2 regions of the Veillonella sp. 27098_8_77 genome follow, and region 1 is predicted to be linked to the other one. Evidence: riboswitches for the same ligand, from Rfam matches in the RefSeq annotation. Region 1 holds a riboswitch; the other holds the start of a gene.
What was found. Region 1 has a riboswitch for cobalamin ahead of nikB (nickel ABC transporter permease). Riboswitches for the same ligand answer to the same signal wherever they lie in the genome.
Positions count from the first base shown of each region.

Region 2: another riboswitch for cobalamin. It lies ahead of O3617_RS03640 (methylmalonyl-CoA mutase family protein); the one in region 1 lies ahead of nikB (nickel ABC transporter permease).

Region 1 covers NZ_JAPVXW010000007.1:47,811-59,710, forward strand. The annotation lists gene O3617_RS05665 (DUF3829 domain-containing protein) at 1-117, shown strand, start outside; gene O3617_RS05670 (ABC transporter substrate-binding protein) at 183-659, opposite strand; gene O3617_RS05675 (ABC transporter ATP-binding protein) at 785-1,606, opposite strand; gene O3617_RS05680 (ABC transporter ATP-binding protein) at 1,599-2,396, opposite strand; gene O3617_RS05685 (ABC transporter substrate-binding protein) at 2,409-3,977, opposite strand; gene nikC (nickel transporter permease) at 4,064-4,885, opposite strand; gene nikB (nickel ABC transporter permease) at 4,885-5,823, opposite strand; cobalamin riboswitch at 5,982-6,169, opposite strand; gene potE (putrescine-ornithine antiporter) at 6,301-7,632, opposite strand; gene argH (argininosuccinate lyase) at 8,150-9,577, opposite strand; gene O3617_RS05710 (argininosuccinate synthase) at 9,577-10,788, opposite strand; gene O3617_RS05715 (transglycosylase domain-containing protein) at 10,973-11,773, opposite strand.
Region 2 covers NZ_JAPVXW010000004.1:47,265-59,164, reverse strand. The annotation lists gene purB (adenylosuccinate lyase) at 1-945, opposite strand, end outside; gene O3617_RS03675 (CAAX protease) at 1,249-1,656, shown strand; gene O3617_RS03670 (hypothetical protein) at 1,807-2,562, opposite strand; gene O3617_RS03665 (biopolymer transporter ExbD) at 2,624-3,028, opposite strand; gene O3617_RS03660 (MotA/TolQ/ExbB proton channel family protein) at 3,025-3,630, opposite strand; gene O3617_RS03655 (DUF3829 domain-containing protein) at 3,782-4,672, opposite strand; gene meaB (methylmalonyl Co-A mutase-associated GTPase MeaB) at 4,857-5,999, opposite strand; gene scpA (methylmalonyl-CoA mutase) at 5,992-8,184, opposite strand; gene O3617_RS03640 (methylmalonyl-CoA mutase family protein) at 8,189-10,351, opposite strand; cobalamin riboswitch at 10,646-10,822, opposite strand; gene rarD (EamA family transporter RarD) at 11,024-11,900, shown strand, end outside.

The sequences.
Region 1 (11,900 bases):
ATCAACTCCTCCTATGGCGAAGCATATACGCAATTATATGTAAAATATAATCGCATGATTGGCCGTGCTAACGAGGTGGATATGAATGACCTCGATGCAGTAGACAGCAAAAAATAATAATTGAACAACACAAAGGACCAGCCTTATAGCTGGTCCTTTTATTGTGTCTAAATCAATACTACTTATTCTTTTTTCAAATCTTTCGTGATTACATAGTATTCACTAGGTGATGTGTGAATACCCTTTAGATAGCTTTTACCAATCATATTAATCTTAGGATAGCCAAGGAATATGGTAGCATTTTCATCGAGCAAAATTTGTTGGGCATTGATGATAGCATTGCGTGCGATTGTAGCATCTAGCGTAAAACCTGCCAGTGCTATAAGTTCATCAATCATCGTATAATCGACAATTTTAATCTGTACGTCAATACCAATTTTCTTATAATCCGCCTGCATTGCCTCTGCATATAGCGTCAATTCAGGTCTTGATGTATAAGTATATAAAACTAGCGAGAGATTTTGACCATTTTTATCTACAAGGCCATCCCCATTGGTATCTGTCCAACTAGACTTAGCTAATAAAGTTTTAGCCTTATTAGGATCATATGGATTGGTATCCTTTAATTGTTTAAATCCATAATCAAGGCTAGGCGGCAATGGCGCCTACTCGTAAAATATCTTTATCATATCCTATTTATCGAAAGTTCTCAATCATCTAATATATATTTAGCAAATAGAAAAGATAAAAGCCTTCGCATACGCGAAGGCTTTCACCAATAAGATTATATATTTGTATCATTAGTAACGGTATCCATCGATAATGGATTATGTGGTTTACCAATTTCAAAAATAGAACTCAATAACACCTTTGTATATGGATGTTTTGCATCTGCTAGATGGAACGCATCTAGTTCTTCAACGATAGCCCCTTTATACATGACTACAACCTTATGGCACATAGTACGAATGAAAGCAATATCATGAGCGATAAACAAATATGTTAAATTCCGTTTCTTTTGCAATCTAGCGAGTAGATAGGCAATAGAATCTTGCACAGATACATCAAGGGCACTCGTTGCCTCATCGAATACGAGGATTTCAGGTTCCAAAACGATAGCTCGTGCGATAGCTACACGTTGACGTTGACCACCAGACATCTCATGAGGGAATCGATGCATGAACTCGCGCGGTAAATCTACCATTTCAAGATAATCACCAGCGATTTGTTCTTCTTTTCCCTTTTCAAGAAGCCCAAAATTATATAGTGGTTCAAGGATAATATCCTTAACCTTCATGCGTGGGTTAAATGCAGCAGATGGATCTTGGAATACCATTTGAATTTTTTTACGGTATTCCTTTGTTTGTTCTGCATTCATATGTTGAATTTCAACACCATCGACATAGATTTCACCTTCTGTAATAGGCAACATTTTCATAATCATACGAACCAATGTTGTTTTACCAGAGCCGGATTCACCTACAATACCAAGAGATTCCCCTTTTTCAAGGGTGATATTGATATTTTTACATGCCTCAAGTTCGCCACCAGTAGGAAGTGGGAATCGTTTATATACATTTTTAATTTCTACTGCGTAGTTAGTCAATGTAACGACCTCCTTCCAATGTTGGTACCGCATCTTTTAGTTGTTTTGTGTATTCATTAGATGGGTTTTCTAAGATTTCTTGTGGCGTACCTGCATCTACAACACGGCCCTTTTTCATAACGATGATGTAATCGGACATATACGCCGCCACACCAAGGTTATGGGTTACCATAACGATAGCGGAATTATGCACTTTAGATAATTCCATCATTTGCATAACAACTTGAGATTGTGTTGTCACGTCTAGAGCAGATGTTGGTTCATCACCGATGAGTAATGCTGGGTCTAATGCTAATGCCATGGCAATACCAACACGTTGGCGTTGACCGCCAGACAGCTCATGTGGATAGCGGCGAAGGATATCTGCGCAATTAGGTAACGCAACAGACTCTAATAATTCAATAGCACGACGATCACATTCGTCATTGGAGATTTCAATGTGAGCTTTGAATAGTTCTCTAAATTGTTTACCAATGCGTACAATCGGATCGAGTGCACTACCGCTATCTTGGAAAATCATGGCCATGTCTTTGCCACGTATGGATCTCCATTCTGACTTAGATAGGGTGCGAAGGTCTTGACCATTAAAGATCATTGTACCATCTGTGACCTCACCACCTGCAGGCAACAAACCCATAAGGGCCCGGATCACGGTAGTTTTACCGGATCCAGATTCCCCTACAATGGTCAATACCTTACCGCGTTCCAAGGTAAAGTTTACATCCATAACAGCAGGCACACCTTGGTACGCGATGTTAAGGTTCTCTACAGTTAGTATGTTTTCTGCCATTATAGCTCCTTATTATTTTGTAATTTTATTAGTAATCCAGTAGTAGTCACTTGGGTACATGACAGCACCTTTCAAGTAAGAACCAGTAACGATATTAGTTTTAGGGTAACCTAAGAACAATGCAGCGCCATCATTCATCAATAATTGTTGAATTTGAATTGCATAGTCACGACGTTTTGCAGGATCAAATTCAGTTTCAGCAGCATCTAACAATTGGTCAACTTGAGGATTAGAGTAACCAGAACCATTTTGTGGGTTGGAACCATCGATATTAGTATGCCAATAGTTAGACAAGAACCAGATTGGGTCACCTGTATTAGCAGTTACGATATTGGAGATAAGCATATCATAGTCGCCATCTTGACCCATTTTATCAATCAAGTTATAGTCAACTGTTTTGATTTTCATGTCGATACCCACTTTTTTAAGGTCTGCTTGAACAGCTTCGGCATAAAGTGGTAATTCTGCACGAGAGTTATATACAACGAAGTTGAATGTTAACGGTTTACCATCTTTATCAAGGATGCCGTCCCCATCAGTATCTTTCCAGCCATCTTCTGCTAACAATTGTTTAGCACGATCCACATTATATGCATTAGGATCTTTCAAATCTTTGAAGCCATAGTCCATGGATGGTGGAATTGGAGCGGAACCAGGAATGAATGTGCCTTTTAGCAATACATCGGCATAGTTTTTACGATCTGTTGCGGAAATAACAGCTGCACGAACTTTGTCATCACCAAGAACACCTTTTTGGTTAATACGAGCCAATACTACGCGAAGGGATGCAATTTCATCAACCTTGAACTTATCGTTATTTTGGAATAAGCCGATTTCACCAGCACCGATGTTAACAGCCATATCTACGTCGCCAGATTGTAAGCTCATAGCACGCGTATTAGGATCGTCGATGGAAGGAATTTCTACAGTTTTGAATGGTACTGCACCATCCCAATAGTTTTCGTTAGCAGCCATTTCAGCGCGTTCTTTAGTGAAAGATTTAACTACGTATGGGCCTGTACCGATAGGGCCTTCTTTCGCAAAGTTGCGTCCGTCTTTTTCAGATTGTACATCGACGATAAGGAACAATGGATCCGCTAAAAGCCCAGGCATATTAGGATATTCTTTCTTCGTATGAATTACCAATTGTTGGCCATTTGCTTCGATGGAATCATATTCGAAGAATGTTTTTGCACGATTGGATTTTTCAAAAGCCCGTTCGATAGATGCTTTTACAGCTGCAGCATCAACTTTTTTACCATTGGAGAACTTTACCTTATCGTTGATTGTGAAAGTCCATGTTTTATGGTCTGGGGATACTTCCCATTTGGATGCAATCCATGGTTGAGGTTTCATTTGTTCATCAAATTTAGCCAATGTTTCGCCTACACCATAGCGCATTACAACCCAAGCGAAGAAGTTTTCAGTAGGTTCTAAAGTAGAAGCGAAGTTAGTTACGCCTACTTTCAATACGTCTTTATTTGCAGAGCCGTTGTTATCGGAGCCACAGCCAGCGATGAAGGAACCCATCATTACAATGCTAAGACCTGCTAAAAGAGCCTTTTTCCAAGATTTTTTCATTTAAAATCTCCTTATTAACACAATATACAAAGCTTATATATCATTATTATGCCGCAAAGGCCTAATAAAGATTCCAAATACTAAGATTAACCTTGGTTCTTAGGATCCACTACATCGCGTAGAGAATCAGACCAAAGATTGAATATGGATACTACGATTAAAATCGACAAACCAGGGAACGCCATGAGCCATGGGCTCGTTTGCAAGTATTGACGACCTTCATTAAGCATAAGACCCCATTCAGGTGTTGGTGGTTGCGCACCAAAACCAAGGAATGATAAACCGGCAACTTCAATCATAATAGCCCCAATATCAAGAGCCCCTGTGGTTACAACGAGTGGCAAAATATTAGGAATAATATGACGACGTAAAATCGTCCATGTAGAGGCCCCCATCATAACAGCAGCCGTTACATATTCTTCACCGCGTACTTTCAACGTCATAGAACGAACAAGTCGCGCATATTTAGCCCACCCTACAACCGATAATGCTAAGATGGTATTTACAATACTACCACCTAAGATACCGGCGATGGCAATGGCGAGCACTACCCCTGGGAAAGATAACATGATATCCGCCAAGCGCATAAGAACCATTTCAACCTTGCCACCAAAGTAACCTGCTACGGCACCGATGACTGTACCAATGCTCACCATAATCACTACGATGGATACACCCATGAACAAAGATAATTGAGTACCATAAATGATACGAGACAATACGTCACGGCCCAATTTGTCGGTACCAAACCAATGTTGAGTACTAGGTGCTTGTAATGCCTTGGACATATCCGATGTGAAAGCATCGCCCGGAGCAAGCCATGGTGCAAAGATAGCAATGAATACGATAACGAGCATCAATGCAGTGTAGAAAGAGAACAATTTATGTTTCTGAATAAATTCTTTCATTATGCTCTCTCCCTTTTCAATCTAGGGTCCAATAGAACATAGGATGCATCAACTAAAGCATTGATACACATGTATGCAATAGCAACCCATAACACAAAACCTTCAATCAATGGATAGTCACGCATAGTGATGGCGTAAATGGCCATATTCCCGAGGCCAGGCCAGGAGAATACCATTTCAACTACCGCTACACCACCTAATAACCAACCAATAAGAACACCTAAAATAGTGATCAATGGCAATACGGCATTAGGCAAAATGTGACCGAATAAAATCTTCATTTCGCTCACGCCACGGGCACGGGCACCGATAACGTAATCCTTTTGCATCTCTTCAAGGATAACGAGTCGAACTTGACGCATGTATTTAGATCCAACGACAACGGCCAATGTAACGGCTGGCAAAATAACGCCTGTCGCTGTTACACGAGATGAAGCGATTGGAACCAAGCCGAGCTTTAAGCCAAAAATGTAAATTAATACAAGGCCTAACCAGAATGACGGCATAGATACGCCTATAAAAGAAAGGCTTCTCAGTACATAGTCTATCCATTTATTCCGATTATACGCACTCAGTATACCTGCCGGTAATGCATAGATAATCGTAAATACCAATGCGGTTCCTGACAATGCAAGCGTACCAGGTAATGCTTCTAACATGCGATCTACTACAGGTTTTTTAGCAGAGTAACTCATTCCTAAGTCACCTTGTGCTGCATTGACTACCCAGTTTGCATACTGTACGATAAACGGCTTATCCAAGCCTAATTGTGCTCGAGTTTCATCAATCATTTCTTGAGACACGATAGTATCCGCCGTTTCCAGTAGCATCGTAACTGGGTCCCCTGGAGCTAAATAGGTGAGACAAAATGTCAAAAATGTGATGCCAAACAAGGTAACAATAAATTGTCCTAATTGCTTGGCAAAGCGTTTGCCCATAGGCACCTCCTATACCCTTTTTAAATAAAAACACCTAATAGTGAATAAACATAGAAAGAAAACATGTAATATGATGCTGTGTAATAAGATCTATGAAATAACCATAAAAAAAGATTAGCCTGCCTGACTAACCTAAATTAAAACACCGTGTTCTAGCACAATGTTCCTCAAGATTGAGCAGGCTTTCTGACTTTTGATTCATCACAATATTTCAGCCTTCCCAGTTTCCCAGTGACCCTAATACGAAATATTGCTCCTCATAACAGCTATTTTCATAGTATAGGATTTACACCCATTTTCCTCTTTTACGCTCGGTAAAACCGACACTCAGTTTATTCACTTTTATCAATTATAAATATACTATATTTATAATTTTCTAACAATACATATACCCCCTAGTGTATTGTTTTGCCATACATATAACCAAAAGAGGCCATTACCGAAGTAACAGCCTCTATAAGACGAGAGAATATTCAATTAATCAATACTTTGTTGAAACCGTTGTGCCCGATACGCTAACCAACCTTTGCGTATCATGTAAATGCAAATCCCAATAGTCACTGCAACAGCACTGCCGAGCATAGCATCGACGCCACATGCATACACTGCGTATGCACAGTATAGAACACCTGCGGCAGCGACAAAATAGAATCGCTCAATGCGACGTTTTTCTAAGCCAGACATGTGCATCATAGTCGGTACTGCAATAATGCAGAGGATATAAGGCACTACATTAGTTACAACCGCAAGGTTTACCAATGTTTCAAATTGATCACGAAGGGAATCATTAGCTGTGAACAATGTAAGAATTGTTTCAATAGCTAATAAGATAAATACACCACGCACAGGTGCATCTTTGCTATTTACACGAGCAAACACCTTAGGAAAATAACCTGCTTCTGCTGCATTCTTGAATACTCGAGACAATGTAAATTGCCAGCAAAGTAATGCACCACAGCAAGAGATGATCATGAGCGCCATGATGACATTTGCAATTGTGTCATTGAACATGTATGCAAATGTGAGACCAAATGGTGCATTGGAATTTAATAATTCTGTGTTAGGCACGATACCGGCCATAACATTAGTGGACAAGATGTAAATCACCGCCACTGCTAATGTACCTGCAAATGTTGCAATTGGCACGTTTTTCTTTGGATTTTCTACAGCATCTGCATTTGCTGCTGCAGATTCAAATCCTAGGAAGCCCCACAATGTTAAAGCAATGGATTGTTTAATTGCTTCAAAGAACGGCAAGTCGTTTGGATTCCATGCCGCCAAATACGTATCTGGGCTAAACCAGAACCAGCCAATCGTACCAATCAATAACACTGGTACAATACAGCCCCAAATAGTAATATTGCTGAGCTGACCGGTAAAGCGATTTCCTCTAAAGTTCAAAATCGCTGCAAACCATAACAAGACGATTGTTACTTGACTTGTTTGCGTTGCATTTAGATCAACACCAAAGAATTCTGAGCCATAGCCAACTGCGGAAACTGCAATCGCTATATTAGCAATGATGAGAGATATGCTGTAAGCATAGCTCGCCATAAAATGTCCAGTCTTACCGAAGCGATGTTCTGCATAACCGCCCATGCCTCCTTTAATTTGGGAGAACATACCCGCTTGAGCAAAAATATACGCTAGTAAAAGCGCACCCACAGCTGTCACGAGCCAAGATAACACTGAAATAGTACCAACTTGAGCCAAATTGGTTGGTAACATAATGATCCCAGCTCCTAGCATATTGGCTGCTACCATTGTGGTTAGCTGGAATACAGACATTTTTTTAGCGGTGGTTTTCATGTATCAATCCCCTTTCGTAAGGTGAATTTTTTCTCGTCCATAATTCACGTAATATATTAAAACCGCTAAGTACGTTCAGTTCCTGCTGTAATGGGCGGGAATGTGAAAGTACCGTTTTTATTTGTTTTTCGAATTAATAATAACACCATAGGTGGTAAATGAAAAGTACTTTATTAGTGGACACCGCATATTACACGAATTGAATAAAAATATAGTAATTATATATTATTTTTGATTAGAAACGGTATAAAGAATGTAAGAGTATCATTTTCTTTCAGTTTAATCAATCAAATATATGAAAAATCACTATCTATTCAAGTTATAGTATCTTGCTACAAGACCATTGTTTATTACACGTCCACTTCAAAAAGACACAAAATAAATAAGATTGTGCTAATTTCACCATACACCAATTAAGATTTAAAACTAGGTGGTCCATATACAAAAATTGGCCTCACCCACAGGTGAAGCCAATTTTATAATCTAAGAAATCATTTAAGATCCTAACAGATACGCATTACTCTTGTACAGAGTTTACGATAGATTTCCAGCTATCGATTTGTGCTTCTTCGTTAGCAATAATTTGCTTACCATTATTACGTTGTCTTTCCACACATTCTGGAGCCGTACCAGAATAGTTGTTACGACCTGCTACACAAGCTTCAATGGAAATAGCATCTAGAATGTCCGCATCAAAATGTGGAGAGATTGCTTTGAAATCCTCAACGGATAAATCAAGTAATACACAACCTTTTTCGATACAATGATGCACAGCATTGCCTACAATTTCATGAGCCTCACGGAACGGCACACCTTTTTTCGCAAGGTAGTCTGCCATATCGGTAGCATTCGAGAAATCGTCATCGAGGACAGCTTTCATATGAGTCCCATTGACCTTCATACCGCGAATCATCGCCGCATTAATGGACAATGCAAAGTGTACCGTGTCGATAGCATCAAAGATGCCCTCTTTATCCTCTTGCATATCCTTATTATAAGTAAGTGGCAAGCCTTTCAATGTGGTCAAAAGCCCTAACAAATGGCCATAAGTACGGCCTGTTTTACCACGAACGAGTTCACATACATCAGGATTTTTCTTTTGTGGCATGATGCTAGAGCCTGTGCAATGCGCATCATCAAGTTCAATAAAATTGAATTCATTAGAGGACCACAAAATGAGTTCTTCGCTAAGACGACTCAAATGCATCATCACAAGAGATGCAAAGGATAAGAATTCAACCACATAGTCACGGTCAGATACGGCATCCATACTATTTTCGTAAATACGGGAGAAACCCAATAATTCTTGCGTATATGTTTGATCAATACCGTACGTAGAACCTGCTAAAGCCCCTGCACCAAGTGGCATAATGTCTGCGTGTTTGAAGACCATCAACAAACGGTCAAAGTCGCGTTCTAGCATAGAGAAGTATGCCATCATATGATGACCGAACAATACAGGTTGTGCCCGTTGTAAATGCGTATAGCCAGGCATGATAACATCGCTGTATTTTTCAGCCGTTTCAATGAGTGCCTTTTGCATATCGACAATGAGCTCGCCCATTTCTACTACGGCTTTACGCACGTACATGTGTAAATCAACTGCGCATTGGTCATTACGGCTACGGCCTGTATGTAAGCGACCACCTGCTTCACCAATATCATCTGTTAGGCGTTTTTCAATATTCATATGAATATCTTCAAGAGCCACGGAGAATGGGAACTCACCCTTATCAATTTGGCCTTTTATCTTTGTTAAGCCCTCAACAATAGCGTCCCGATCTGCGTCGGAGATAATATTTTGTTTTGCCAGCATTGTAGCATGTGCTTTACTGCCTGCAATATCTTCGGCGTACATCCGCGCATCAAAAGCGATAGAGGACGTAAAATCCTCTACCGCTTTATCTGTGCCTTTTGTGAAACGCCCGCCCCACAATTTAGCCATTATTTACCTGCCTTTTCTTTCATTAAAGCATTAATTTTGAGAGGTAATCCGAACAAGTTGATGAAACCTGCTGCATCAGCTTGGTTGTATACATCGTCTTCTTCGAATGTTACGAAATCTTCACTGTACAAGGAATATGGTGAAGTTGCACCAGCGGAGATAATATTGCCTTTGTACAATTTAAGTTTTACATCACCAGTTACAGTTTTTTGAGTTTCATCAACGAATGCTTGTAGCGCGTTCATCAATGGTGCAAACCACATGCCATCATATACGAGTTCAGCGTATTTGTTAGCAATAAGTTCTTTGTAGTGGTATGTTGCTCTGTCGAGGCAAAGGTATTCAAGTTCTCTATGAGCATACATGATAATAGATCCACCTGGGTTTTCATAAACGCCACGAGATTTCATACCAACCAATCTATTTTCAACGATATCTACAACGCCTACACCATAGTGTGCGCCGATTTCGTTGAGTTTTTCCAATAATTGAAGAGGAGTGCCTTCTTGACCATCAACGGCTACAGGTACGCCTTCTTTGAAAGTTACAGTTACATAACCAGCTTCATCAGGAGCTTGTTCAGGTGTATGTGTTACTAAATATACATCATCTTTAGGAGCATTTGCTGGATTTTCAAGATCCCCACCTTCATGGGATAAATGCCATACATTTTGGTCCATGGAATATGGATGAGATTTAGTTGCCACAACTGGAATATCATGCTTAGCAGCATATTCCATGCAATCTGTTCTAGATTTCAAATCCCATTCTCTCCAAGGAGCGATGATTTTCATATTAGGTGCCAACGCTTTAATAGCCAATTCGAAACGAACTTGGTCATTACCTTTACCAGTTGCACCGTGAGCGATGGCATCAGCACCTTCTTTTTTAGCGATATCTACAAGAATTTTGCCAATCAAAGGTCTAGCAAAGGATGTACCTAATAAATATTTACCTTCATAAACAGCACCAGCTTTTACAGTTGGCCATACATAATCTTTCACGAAATCTTCTTTAGCATCAACGATATATGCTTTAGATGCGCCGGATTTGATTGCTTTTTTCTCAACTGCATCATAATCCTCAGGTTGGCCAAGGTCTACGCATACAGCGATAACTTCAGCGCCATAATTTTCTTTTAACCAAGGAATGATAACGGATGTGTCTAAACCACCAGAATATGCGAGTACTACTTTATTTGCTTTACCCATGATAACACCTCATAAACTAAATTATACTAGGTATGATTCATACCATTTATTATTATACTACGAATTCATTATGAATTCTTCATGTCTTATCGACTACAGGTGTTAGTATATCACTGCATATTTATAAATGCAAGTAGAAATTTTATTCAATTATATAATATATTTCGTTTACGAATAATATATCTTATTCTATACCAAGTTCTTGCTTATATGCATAATCTGCCTCAGCTTGAGATATCATACCTTGATCTACCATTTGAACAAGAACTAATTTTTGACGCGCTTTTGCACCCTTGTAATTTTCATAGGGGTCCAAATAGGTTGGTGCATTTGGTAAAGCCGCTAGCATTGCACATTGGCCTAAGGTCAATCGACTAGGGCTGGTACCAAAGTACCCTTCGGACGCTTCTTTTATACCATAATAGTTATGTCCATAATAAACCGTGTTCAAATACATGGTTAAAATCTCATCTTTTGTATAGTAATGCTCCATCTCTACCGCAAGGATGGCTTCCTCCGCTTTACGCGTCATCGTCCGTTTAGATGATAAAAATAGATTTTTTACCAATTGTTGGGTAATTGTACTACCGCCCTCAACTGTTTCTCCTGCTACACTATTAACATAAAAGGCACGCGTTACACCGAGCACATCGATGGCACCGTGTTTGTAATAGCGCTTATCTTCAATAGCCACAAGAGCACGTTTCGCATTGTCTGGAATGCTTTCCGATTTCACCCATTTATCTTTTGGCACACGTTGATGAAGCGCGGCTTCAACCTTTTCTCGGAAGGTAAAAATACGATGCAAGCGTTCCCACCGACTTAATGTATCTTCATTTTCTTCAATTGTCTGTTCTACAGTTGTATGAGCCTTACTAACGCGATTTGTTCCTTGATAGCTTTGATATGTATCATATACATATATAGCCCCTAGCAATATACAAATGATAAGAACTAATCGGCGCACTATTCGAAATATAAACATAGATTCACCTATGCCTGCCTTCTAGCAGACTTCTAAGTATACAAACTTTCCCAAATAACATTCCCACAATACAATTATATGTTGATTGTATTGTATCATAAGTTATCTATTTTTAGCATACCTCTAC
Region 2 (11,900 bases), on a different contig from region 1:
TGGTAAGATAACGCGTTCTACAGAGCTATGGGAGATGTCGCGTTCGTGCCACAAAGCTTGGTCTTCGTACGCAGATTGTGCGTAACCACGCAACAAACGAGCCATGCCGCAAATTCTTTCACATGTAATAGGATTGCGTTTATGAGGCATTGCGGAGGAACCCTTTTGTTTAGGGCTGAAGTATTCTTCGGCTTCGCGCACTTCGGTACGTTGCAAGTGACGGATTTCCAATGCGATTTTATCCAATGTACCGCCTACAATAGCGATGGTGGACAATAATTCAGCATGACGGTCACGTTGTACAACTTGTGTGGCAATTTTAACAGGTTCAAGACCTAGTTTTTCACATACATATTGTTCTACGAATGGATCGATATTGGAATATGTACCAACAGCGCCGGATAATTTTCCAACGGCAATGCTTTTACGAGCATGTTCCATGCGTTCGATATCGCGTTCTACCTCTGCCATCCAAAGGCAAAGTTTCAAACCGAATGTAGTAGGTTCGCCGTGAATACCGTGAGTACGACCAATCATAGGCGTATGTTTGAATTCTGCAGCGCGACGGCGCAATACAGCGTGTAATTGTTTCAAATCTTCGATCAAAATATCGCAAGATTGTTTCATCATATAGCCAAGTGCTGTATCCTTAACGTCTGTGGATGTCAAGCCAAGATGAATGTATTTAGCCGCTTCAGGGCCTACATATTCGCCCACAGCAGTCACAAAGGAAATGATGTCATGATTTGTTTCACGTTCGATTTCGTGAATTCTTTCAACATCAAAATTGCCCTTTTCCCGAATGATTTTTGCCGCTTCCTTCGGAATCACGCCAAGCTCAGCTTGCGCTTCAGATGCCAATGTTTCAACCAATAACATTGTGTCGAACTCGTTGCGTTCGCTCCAAATATGGCCCATTTCTTCTCGTGTATAACGTGGTATCATGATGTCTCCTTTGCATGGTGAAAGCTAGATTTTTTATATAATAATTGTACCATATGTGAAAGCTCGGTTCAATAAATCTTATGTATTTTTCCGAATAATATATATATTAGTATTTCTTAATGTTCGGTTTTTAGATAAAACAAAATTTATTGATATATCCATATCTCATAGGCACTTCGAAATAGCATCTCCAATTCACCATTTCTATTTTTTGTATAGATTGATTTGTGATTTATTATTATAATAGTAATGTATAAATAAATTATATATCGTATCAACATACTAATCTATATAGGAGTAATCATGGCAAAGAAACAACATAGAGATCGCGTACAACAACAAAAGGAACCCCAAACAGCGGGCACGTTGATGAAATTATTTTTTCTCATCAGTTTTGTCGTTTTAGGCTTATTCGTATTCAACGATATGCCCATTAACTGGATTTTAGGCGTATACATAATAGACATCTTAGTATCCCTTGTATACGTGGCTTTCAACAGAAACCGTATCACCACATCTGATGTAGTGCACACGAATGTGCGTCGCATCGTATCATTCTTAATCATGCTCATTACGATGTTCTTCTACGCTTTTGCGTTGTGGCGCGTTGATCAATATACTACGCAAATGCAGGTGACATTGTTCATCGGTGGCGTCATCATTTACTATGCGGTGTTCAACAGCACGAAAACGGCGTTAAAACGTAAGTAGTTGAACAACGGACACAAACAATAGCACGTAGTTGAGCAACAGACGCAAACAATAGCACGTAGTCGAACAAGAGATTACTCACCTAGCAAATCATAGGCATAACAAAAGAGGCATATCTTACATACGGTCTTGTATGTGAGGTATGCCTCTTTATTGTCCTAGTACGACAGGGATGGCTAGGGACACGACTTGTCCACGTTTGTTAACAATGCTACCGCTATTCTTGATGATACGGATGGCTTCATCTCGTACGTCAGGAGGAACGGAATCCTCTACGATACGAGGTGTATTAACGCCGACGATGACATTACCATTGGCGTCAAAGTTAACGCGCACAACGGCTTCGCCTTGCACGGATGATGCTTGGCCTTGTTCTTTCACTTGGCGCAAATATTCCGTAGGATTAATATCCGATTGTTCGAGCCACGCCCGTTGACCCGGCGTCAACAAATTGAGTGCATCCGCAAAAAACGATAGGTCTTTGTCTGTATTATCGAGACCATTGCCTTGAGCATTCGGATCCGTCGATACGTCATTGCCTACTAATTTCTTTTGTTGTTCCTGTTTTTGATGTGTCACTACACCAGTCTCACCGCCAGTGGCCTCAGATTCTATAGCCTTTGGAACAGCCCATTCACGTTTTGTAATCGGTGTTGGTTGTTCTGTGTCTATCTTTTTCTGGGGTTCCACAGTGTTTACAGGAGGTTTTGTTTCTTGTTTCTGAGCTACCGATGCAGGTGCGTCAGTAGGCGGTTTTGATTCCTCTGGTGGCGGCGTTACCGTCGGATGATCCTCGGCGTGTTCACTTTCACCAGCATCGGCCAAATCAAAGCTAATCTCAGCTGCCTCTTGGCCTGCACCAGTGCCACCCATGCCCTTTAGTGAAAGCCCCATGCCCGTTATCATGAGGATACTGATGCACAGGGATATCAAAAACGGTCGAAAATAATGCGATTCAAACATAGAATCACTTCCGATCCGTAGCGACACTAATATACTTAGCGCCATTTACTTTCAGCATATCGAGAAGGGCGATAACCTCGTTATAATACACATCCTTAGACGCGCGAATAACAAAAGCCTGACGTGGCGTGGTCCGCACGATATCCTGTACCTCTTGGGAGAGATTATCTGCAGAAATTTCGCGGTTATCGATATAGAGTTTATGCGATGTAGTAAGAGTAATGATGATCGGTTCAATGGATTTAGCCGTCGAAGTCGATGTGGATGGTAAATTTAACGGAATTTGTTGCTCCGTATTCATGTATAAGGTGCCGACCATGAAGAATACCAATAGGAAAAATACGATATCAATCATAGGGATAATCATAATAGTTGGTTCTTTTTTCACTCCTAATGTACGGCGTCTCATAGGTCATGTTCCTCGTTGTACGCATCGAGGATGCTGCCACATTCATGTTCTAAGGCTACGATAAAATCATTCACCTTCGCCGCACAATAACTATGAAAAGCGAGGGCAATAATAGCCACCGTAAGACCTGTTGCAGTTGCCACTAAGGCTTCGGATACACCACCTGTGATGATGGTCGGGGCCCCAATGTCGCCACCTACAACGGCAAAGGCGCGAATCATGCCGAGAACGGTACCGAGCAAGCCGAGCAACGGCGCCATCGTAACAATCATGCTAAGCCAGCTAAGGCCGCGTTTTAAACGTTCATCGGTATAGCCTACCAAGTCTTGCAAGCGGTTTTCTAAACCATTATAATTTTTTGCACTGCGCAAGGCCTTTGCAAAGAGAGTACCTAGATTTTGCGTATCTCGTTCCAATACGGTTGGCAACATAATCCAACCTGGATGATTATTTAGAACAGCCGTGAATTGGCGTATGTCCTTGCGAAACTTGCGGTATAGCAAAAAACGCTCAATGCCTATCATCAGCGTAACGACGAGAAAAATAACGAGTGGATACATGACGAACCCACCGGCTGCGAATAAATGTGTAATACTACTCATACTAACCTCCAAAAACCTACACCCATTTAGGCTCTTATCTTATAATTATAACACGTTTTTATACATCAAAACATATGAGGCATACCATAAAAAAGGGCTACATCAATAGACATGCTATTTGATGTAGCCCTTGTACGTACATGGCTAGATATTATTTATCAAGTTTATTAATATCCAAGCGATTCATACTACCAATGAAGCGATTGTAGGATTCAATCATATCATTGTAATGATCAGCTGATTGGTCACCTAAGAATGTACGAATTCTACCGATAGTTGTATTTAATTGAGACTTAGCAGTGTTATATTCTGGACTAGTAACGCTACTAGCCACATCCATAATGCCTTGTAACTCTTGGTTAGCTGCATTTACATCGATTTGTTTGCCTTCTTCAAAGCCATCTAATAGAGCCGTTAAGCGTAAATGAACTTCTTGAACTGCGGCAGCATTTTTCTTACCGGAATCTTTAAGTTCTTTCAACTGTTCTTGTTGGTTTTCCGTATTGTGTTTGTGAACTACTGCGTCTAACTGATTATATGCTGCATAGAATTGATCATATAGTTGAACGTATTTAGGTCCTAATTGTTGTTCCTTAGCATAATTATCTGCTTGATATGAATTAGTTTGGTAGTACGTATCCAATTCACTGGCTACTGGTACAATATCCTTTAATACAGCCAATACGTTGTCTAAAGGTTCCTTCATATCATCATATGGTACGCCAGCGTCTTTAGCAGCTTGCAACTTTTGTTGTAAGGTATCAAAGTGTGGTGCCATGAAGCTTGTTAAATGTTGCCCCTCTTTTAGTTTTTGAACGGACGGATTGATAGCATATCCAAAGCGTACGGACCAACTATTAAAATCGCCAATCGCTTCGATATAGTTATTGAATACTTTAACATCCTGTTGCGATGCCTTTTGAGCGCCTTGTTGCACCCCATTGGCAATCTTAGAGAAGCTACAGCCACTCATAAATAATGGGGATGTAAGAGCAGTTACACACAATACTGCTGTTGTCAGTTTTTTTACTAATGGATTCAAAATAAATCTCTCCTTTTAAAATAACCTATAGAGTATACATCTATAACTAAATTATATACTAAATATGATTTTTATGAAAGCTATATTTATGCATTTCATGAAACAAAAAAAGGCATAGTACCTATCAATTTCTATCGATTACAAATCGATAGCAGTATAGATACTATGCCTTTATGTATAGAGATTATTTTAAGGACTTATCAAAGACGCCAATAAGTTCTTCGACGGCTTGAGATTCACTCATTTCTCCATCTAAGACAGCCGCTTCGACTTCGCCCATACGACCTTGAATGACTACATTATTAAAGAATAGGTTATGCAAGTGTTCATCAATCATATCGCGTACCCAACGAAGGGATTGTTCTTGACGACGTTTGAGGAATACGCCATTTTCTTTGCCTTGTTCAGAAAATTCTTGGATTACATCCCACAATTCGTCGAGGCCATCCTTTGTAACGGCAGAACATGTGTAGGCTTGGGTTTTCCATTTTTCCGTAGCAGGGCGGATATAATGTAACATCCGATCATAATCACTACGGGCAATGAGCGCCCGTTTGAGGTTATCCCCATCCGCCTTGTTGACCACAATGGCATCGGCCAATTCCATAACGCCTTTTTTGATGCCTTGTAATTCATCGCCGGCACCGGTCAATACGATGAGCATAAAGAAGTCGACCATGGAACGAACGGTAACTTCACTTTGCCCTACCCCAACGGTTTCGACGAGAATAATATCGTATCCGGCAGCCTCGCAAAGCAGCATGGTTTCTCTACTTTTACGAGCCACACCGCCTAGTGTGCCACCAGCCGGCGATGGACGGATATACGCCTCTGGATGTTTCGTCAACGTTTCCATCCGCGTCTTATCGCCCAAAATACTACCCTTTGTAACTTGGCTAGTAGGGTCTACGGCAAGTACGGCTACCCTGTAACCTGCTTCAATGAGCATGTTCCCGAAAGCTTCGATAAATGTACTTTTACCAGCCCCAGGCACACCGGTAATACCGATGCGCAACGCCTTGCCTGTACGAGGCAATATGGCTTGTAACACTTGTTGAGCTAATTTAAAGTGTTCCTTATTATTACTTTCTACTAATGTGATAGCCCGTGAAAGTATAACGCGGTCACCCTGCTCGATACCGCGTACATAATCAGCGACAGATAATTTCTTACGCCGCTGTACGGGACGTACCGACGGAGCCAGATGAGCGGAACTAGATAAGAGGCCGTCATGCATTTCTTTGACGCCTTTCATTACGTGACACGCGAAGGTATCATCTTTTTTAGCATCTTCTGGCACCCAATCGGGACGGTATGTATCAACCATTGAATTCTTCGTCTTGAATGTGGTCAATCAATGTTTCTAGTAATTTCTTAGCCGCTACAGGCAAGACTGTACCAGGTCCAAAGATAGCCACTGCGCCATGTTCGCGTAGGAATTCATAGTCCTGAGCAGGGATTACGCCACCGATGGCAACCAAAATATCTCCGCGGCCACGTTTCTTGAGTTCTTCTACAAGTTGAGGTAACAATGTTTTGTGACCTGCTGCAAGAGAACTGAACCCGACGATGTGAACGTCATTATCCACAGCGTCTTGTGCGGTTTCTTCTGGAGTTTGGAACAAAGGTCCGATATCCACGTCAAAGCCCATATCCGCGAAGGATGTAGCGATAACTTTGGCACCGCGGTCATGACCGTCTTGACCCATTTTAGCAATCATGATACGTGGACGACGACCTTCGAGTTCTTCGAAATCATCCGCCATGCGACGTACTTCTTTGATTACATCGTCATCTTCAAATTCGCTAGAGTATACACCAGAAATAGAGCGAATAACCGCTTTATGACGGCCGCAAACTTTTTCAACAGCGAAGGAAATTTCGCCCAAGGATGCACGAGCACGAGCTGCTTCAAGTGCAAGAGCAAGCAAGTTGCCTTCCCCAGATTCTGTGGCATTTGTAATCGCTTCGAGGCAGGATTGAACCTTGTCTTCGTCACGGTTAGCACGCAATTGTTCTAAGCGGCGAATTTGCGCTTCCCGTACAGCCGTGTTATCTACGTCGAGGATATCCAATGGATCTTCTTTATCTAGACGATATTTATTGATACCAATAATAGCTTCACGGCCAGAGTCGATACGAGCTTGGCGACGAGCTGCCGCTTCTTCAATACGCATCTTAGGAAGACCAGTGTCAATCGCTTTCGCCATACCACCAAGGGATTCGATTTCTTGAATATGACCCCAAGCGCGACGAATCAATTCATCAGTCAATGCTTCTACATAGTAGGAACCGCCCCATGGATCAATAACCTTACATACCTTAGTTTCATCTTGAATGTAAAGTTGTGTATTACGCGCAATACGTGCAGAGAAGTCTGTAGGCAACGCGATGGCTTCATCAAGCGCATTCGTATGTAGGGATTGCGTATGACCCAACGCAGCACCCATCGCTTCCATACATGTACGGGCAACGTTGTTGAATGGATCTTGTTCTGTTAAAGACCAACCAGAAGTTTGGCTGTGTGTACGAAGTGCCATGGATTTTGAATTTTCAGAACCGAAGCTCTTAATAATCTTAGCCCACAACATACGTGCTGCACGCATTTTTGCCACTTCCATGAAGTAGTTTTTGCCGATTGCCCAGAAGAAAGACAAACGAGGAGCGAATTGGTCAACATGGAGGCCTGCATTTACACCGGTACGGATGTATTCAAGACCATCGGCCAATGTGTAACCTAATTCGATATCCGCCGTTGCACCCGCTTCTTGCATATGGTAGCCAGAAATGGAAATACTGTTGAACTTAGGCATGTACTGGGATGTATACGCAAAGATATCACCGATAATGCGCATGGACGTAGCTGGTGGGTAAATATAGGTATTACGTACCATGAACTCTTTCAAGATATCATTTTGGATTGTACCAGCCATAACCTTTTTATCAACGCCTTGTTCTTCACCAGCTAGGATGTAGAACGCCATAACAGGCAATACAGCGCCGTTCATTGTCATGGATACGGACATTTGGTCAAGAGGGATACCGGAGAATAGAATTTCCATATCGAGGATGGAGTCTACCGCAACGCCCGCTTTACCAACGTCGCCCACTACGCGAGGATGGTCGGAGTCATAACCACGGTGAGTAGCAAGGTCAAAGGCGATAGACAAACCTTTTTGACCGGCTGCCAAGTTACGACGATAGAACGCATTGGATTCTTCGGCTGTGGAGAAACCTGCGTATTGACGTACTGTCCAAGGACGAGTTACGTACATGGTAGAGTAAGGTCCACGCAAGAATGGAGGTATACCAGCCATATAGTCTAGGTGTGTCATTCCTTCATAATCCATCTCTGTATAGAGAGGTTTTAATTGGATTTGCTCCATTGTTGTGTTATATAATTCTTCAAAGTTCTTTCCCGTTTCTTTTTTAAGCTCAGCAAGCCATGCATCGCGAGATGTGGCAGTCTGAGATCCCAAGCCAAGAGAGGAGAAGTCTGGATTTTTAAACATGAGCTCACATCCCTTTCTTATCTTGTAACGCATGTAGAATTTCGTAGCAGTTTGCGCGAACAGAGATGAAATCATCTACACCGGCTTCACGGTATACAGGTTCTAATTCCTTAGAAGGTGCACCTGCTAAAATAACCGTTACGTGAGGCATAGTTTCTTTCAATTCCTTAGCGAGTGGTGGTACTAATTCAGGATATGTAGCATCTGTAGAACAGATAACTACTACATCAGCGCCACTTTCACGAGCTGCTTTGGCCGCATCAGCCGTTGTTTCATGACCGTCATTTTTAATAACTTCGAATGCCGCTACTTCAAAGAAGCCTGTGGAGAAATCTGCACGAGGTTTATGTTGAGGAATAGGGCCCATATTAGCCAAGAATACCTTCACATTATCCTTTGTGCGTTGTTTATAATTTTCCGTACGCATACGAAGGGCTTCAAATTGTTCCGTCCAACGATGAGCTGTGATAGGTTCGATTGTTTCAGACGAAATATCGCCCGCATCCAAGGCCTTACGGATTTGACGCATTGTCATTTTTTGCAATGCCCCAAGTTCGATGAGTCCAATCAATGCACCTGGTTCCGTTGTGCTTGCTTCGAGTGTAGATTGAGCTTTTACAACCGCGTCTGGATCTGCCGTTGCCAAGTATTCTTCGAGATGAGCTACCCGTTTTTGACGCAATGTTTCTTGATTTTCAGGTTTTGGATCAAGCAATTCTTCCGTCATGTTCGCGTACATGTTGTTACCAACGGCTACATCCTTACGGAATGCAAGGTTCTTAAAGCGTTCATTAAGAATCGTCTTAACTTGCGCTTGAGGATACCCTTCCTTCAATGCAGCAATGATACCGCCTTTAGATTCGATAGTTTGGAATTCATTCCAAATCTTTTCGCATAATTCAGCAGCCAATGTTTCTACATACCAGGAACCGCCTACAGGATCGACTGGTTGACGCAATTCGAATTCAGTTTGCAACATAACTTGGATGTTACGAGCAATGCGACGAGAGAATTCATCGGATTTGCGAATTGGTTGGTCGAATGGAGATACTTCAAGGCTATTGAGACCGCCTACAACGCCAGAGAATGCTTGTGTGGTGTTACGCAACAAGTTTACATATGGGTCGTATACAGTTTTTGTGAAAGCAGATGTTCTGCCGTGTACATGAACAGCGCGGTCAGCTTCTTCTGCGCCAAAAGCTTCCATGATGCATGCCCAAAGTACGCGCAATGCACGCAATTTAGCAATTTCCATGAAGAAGTTAGCACCCAAGGAGAATGTGAACATCATGCTCTTAGCGATGGTGTGAATATCGATGTTGCGTTGTGCTAATTGACGTACGTAGCAAACAGCTGTTGCCAATGCATAAGCAACCTCTTGCACATCGTTAGCACCGCCATTAGCGTATACATCGCCGGATACGAGCACCGTTTTAAGCTCAGGTGCTTGTTCCTTAGACCATACAACAGTATGTGCCATTTCATCAAAAGCAGTATCTAAAGACATATGTAATGCACCGTCTTTAGCCCACACGCCGATAGGATCTGCACCAACGAGACCTTTCAAATCGGATGTTTGCTTTTTAGAAGCTTTCACAGTAGCCGACAACATACCTAGCAAGATTGCTGCAGATGCGCCAGTTTCAATGTATAAAGGATTTTCCTTAAGATTAAATCGTTCAATTAATTGGCTGCAATCGTCCATTGTGGACAAGGATGTGCCACCTACGCCAACAGATGCGCCTACTTGCACGTCTTGATCATGGCGTGTTGCTTCATCAAGGCGAATGTTGTGAATGGTAGCGCCTTTCACAATTTCGTATAAACTTGCATGATTGGCATCCTTAGGTAAGGATTCGTCCACATATTGGGATACACCCCAAGAATCTTTAATATAGCCGCTTGCTTTTGTACCACGTAGGAACTCGCCTGCGCCAGGATAAACGCCCTTAGGAATCTTTTCCTGATGCAATGCAGGTGTGTAAATAGGTTGTAACGTAATACCTTCATAGGTTTTGGTGAACATTTTTTTATTGAAATCGCCACCTTTTAACGCCTTTTCAACCTCAGCCTGCCATCGTTCATACGTAGGTTTCTCAAACTCATCAAAGGATACAGGCGCCAGTAAATCGCGTTCAGCGTCCTTTGAAGTCTTTTTGTCAGACATATATGTGCCTCCTTTTCAACTTGAAACCATACAGGGGAACAGCGCACCGTACCAGTGAGTTGCTTGTATATGAGTTACATAGGCGCAAATATGTGCCCATCAACATATGATGCTTCTCCGATTAAACTAGTAAGCCTATGCCATATAAAACAGACTCTCTAATGTGGCAAATAAAAAACGTGCCACCCGAGAGTGACACGTTAGGTTACATATTGAATGGTACACTAAAAACACTGTAGCCAAAGCACTGTATCTAGCATACCTCAATCCCCTTCCTATCGCTCGTAGGTACATAACGGTGATTATCAAATAGGCAGTTCTCCTGGCTTGGGGTCAACACCTTGCTTTCGCCTTCCCAGATTGCTCCAGTGGCATTTTTGAAAGCAGGCTCATCCTCACAGTGGCGGGACCGCATCGGCTTGTACCGATTTCTCTATTAAGTCTTGCGACACCTATTCTCCATATTCGTTGTTCTATGTCCAATATAGTGTAAAATTATTCACAAAGTCAATGAACATAACCGGAAATCATAAGTGCTAAATTTTAAGTTATAATTAACTCATGCATGCAATAACAAAAACGCATAGATATGATTTCAAGTATTCCATATATAAGTCAACTCCACTACATAATCACCATGTTATAATAATTCTACGAGTGGGAGGTCGTATTATGAACGAAATAAACAAAAAAGGTCTCAGCACCACATTACTGTGCTGTTTAATATGGGGCTTGCTGCCCCTCTATTGGGCGCTTTTAAACCAAGTATCATCCTTTTCCGTATTATCGCACCGCATCATATGGTCCGGTTTTTGGATGTTCTTTCTCGTCATCGCTACGGGACGTGAACAACTGCGCATCGACATACAACATTTGCACACCCATCTTACGCAATTAGGACTACTATTACTGGCCGCTGTGCTGATCAGCGTCAACTGGTTTACCTACATTTGGGCCGTTACAAATCAGCACGTACTCGACACGAGCCTCGGCTATTACATCAACCCATTGCTCAATGTATTACTAGGCATCCTAATCTATAAAGAAACCTTGCTATGGCCACAGAAACTCAGCATCGCTATCGCCGTCTTAGGTGTGTCCATTATGACATTCCAAATGGGTACATTACCAATTGTATCCATCATTCTAGCCGTATCCTTTAGCCTCTATGGGGCCGTCAAAAAACGTCTCACCATCCATCCATTTTCGAGCATCGCCTTCGAGGCATGGCTCGTCACACCGGTAGCATTATGGTATTTAGTAGCTGTGGATACCACCTCGTGGGCCTTTATCGATAACCTAACGCCGACCGGTCTCCTCCTCATCGGCGCCGGCCTCACCACATCAATCCCGCTCATTCTCTTTTCATATGGTGCTCGTCTATTGCCCCTAAACATTCTCGGATTTTTACAATACCTGTCTCCTACCATGGGCTTCTTCTTAGCCATCTTCTACTTTGGTGAAAGCTTTGGTACAGCCCAACTCATAGCATTCGGCTGTATCTGGGTCGCACTCGTATTATTCTCATTATCTAATCGAATACCATCAG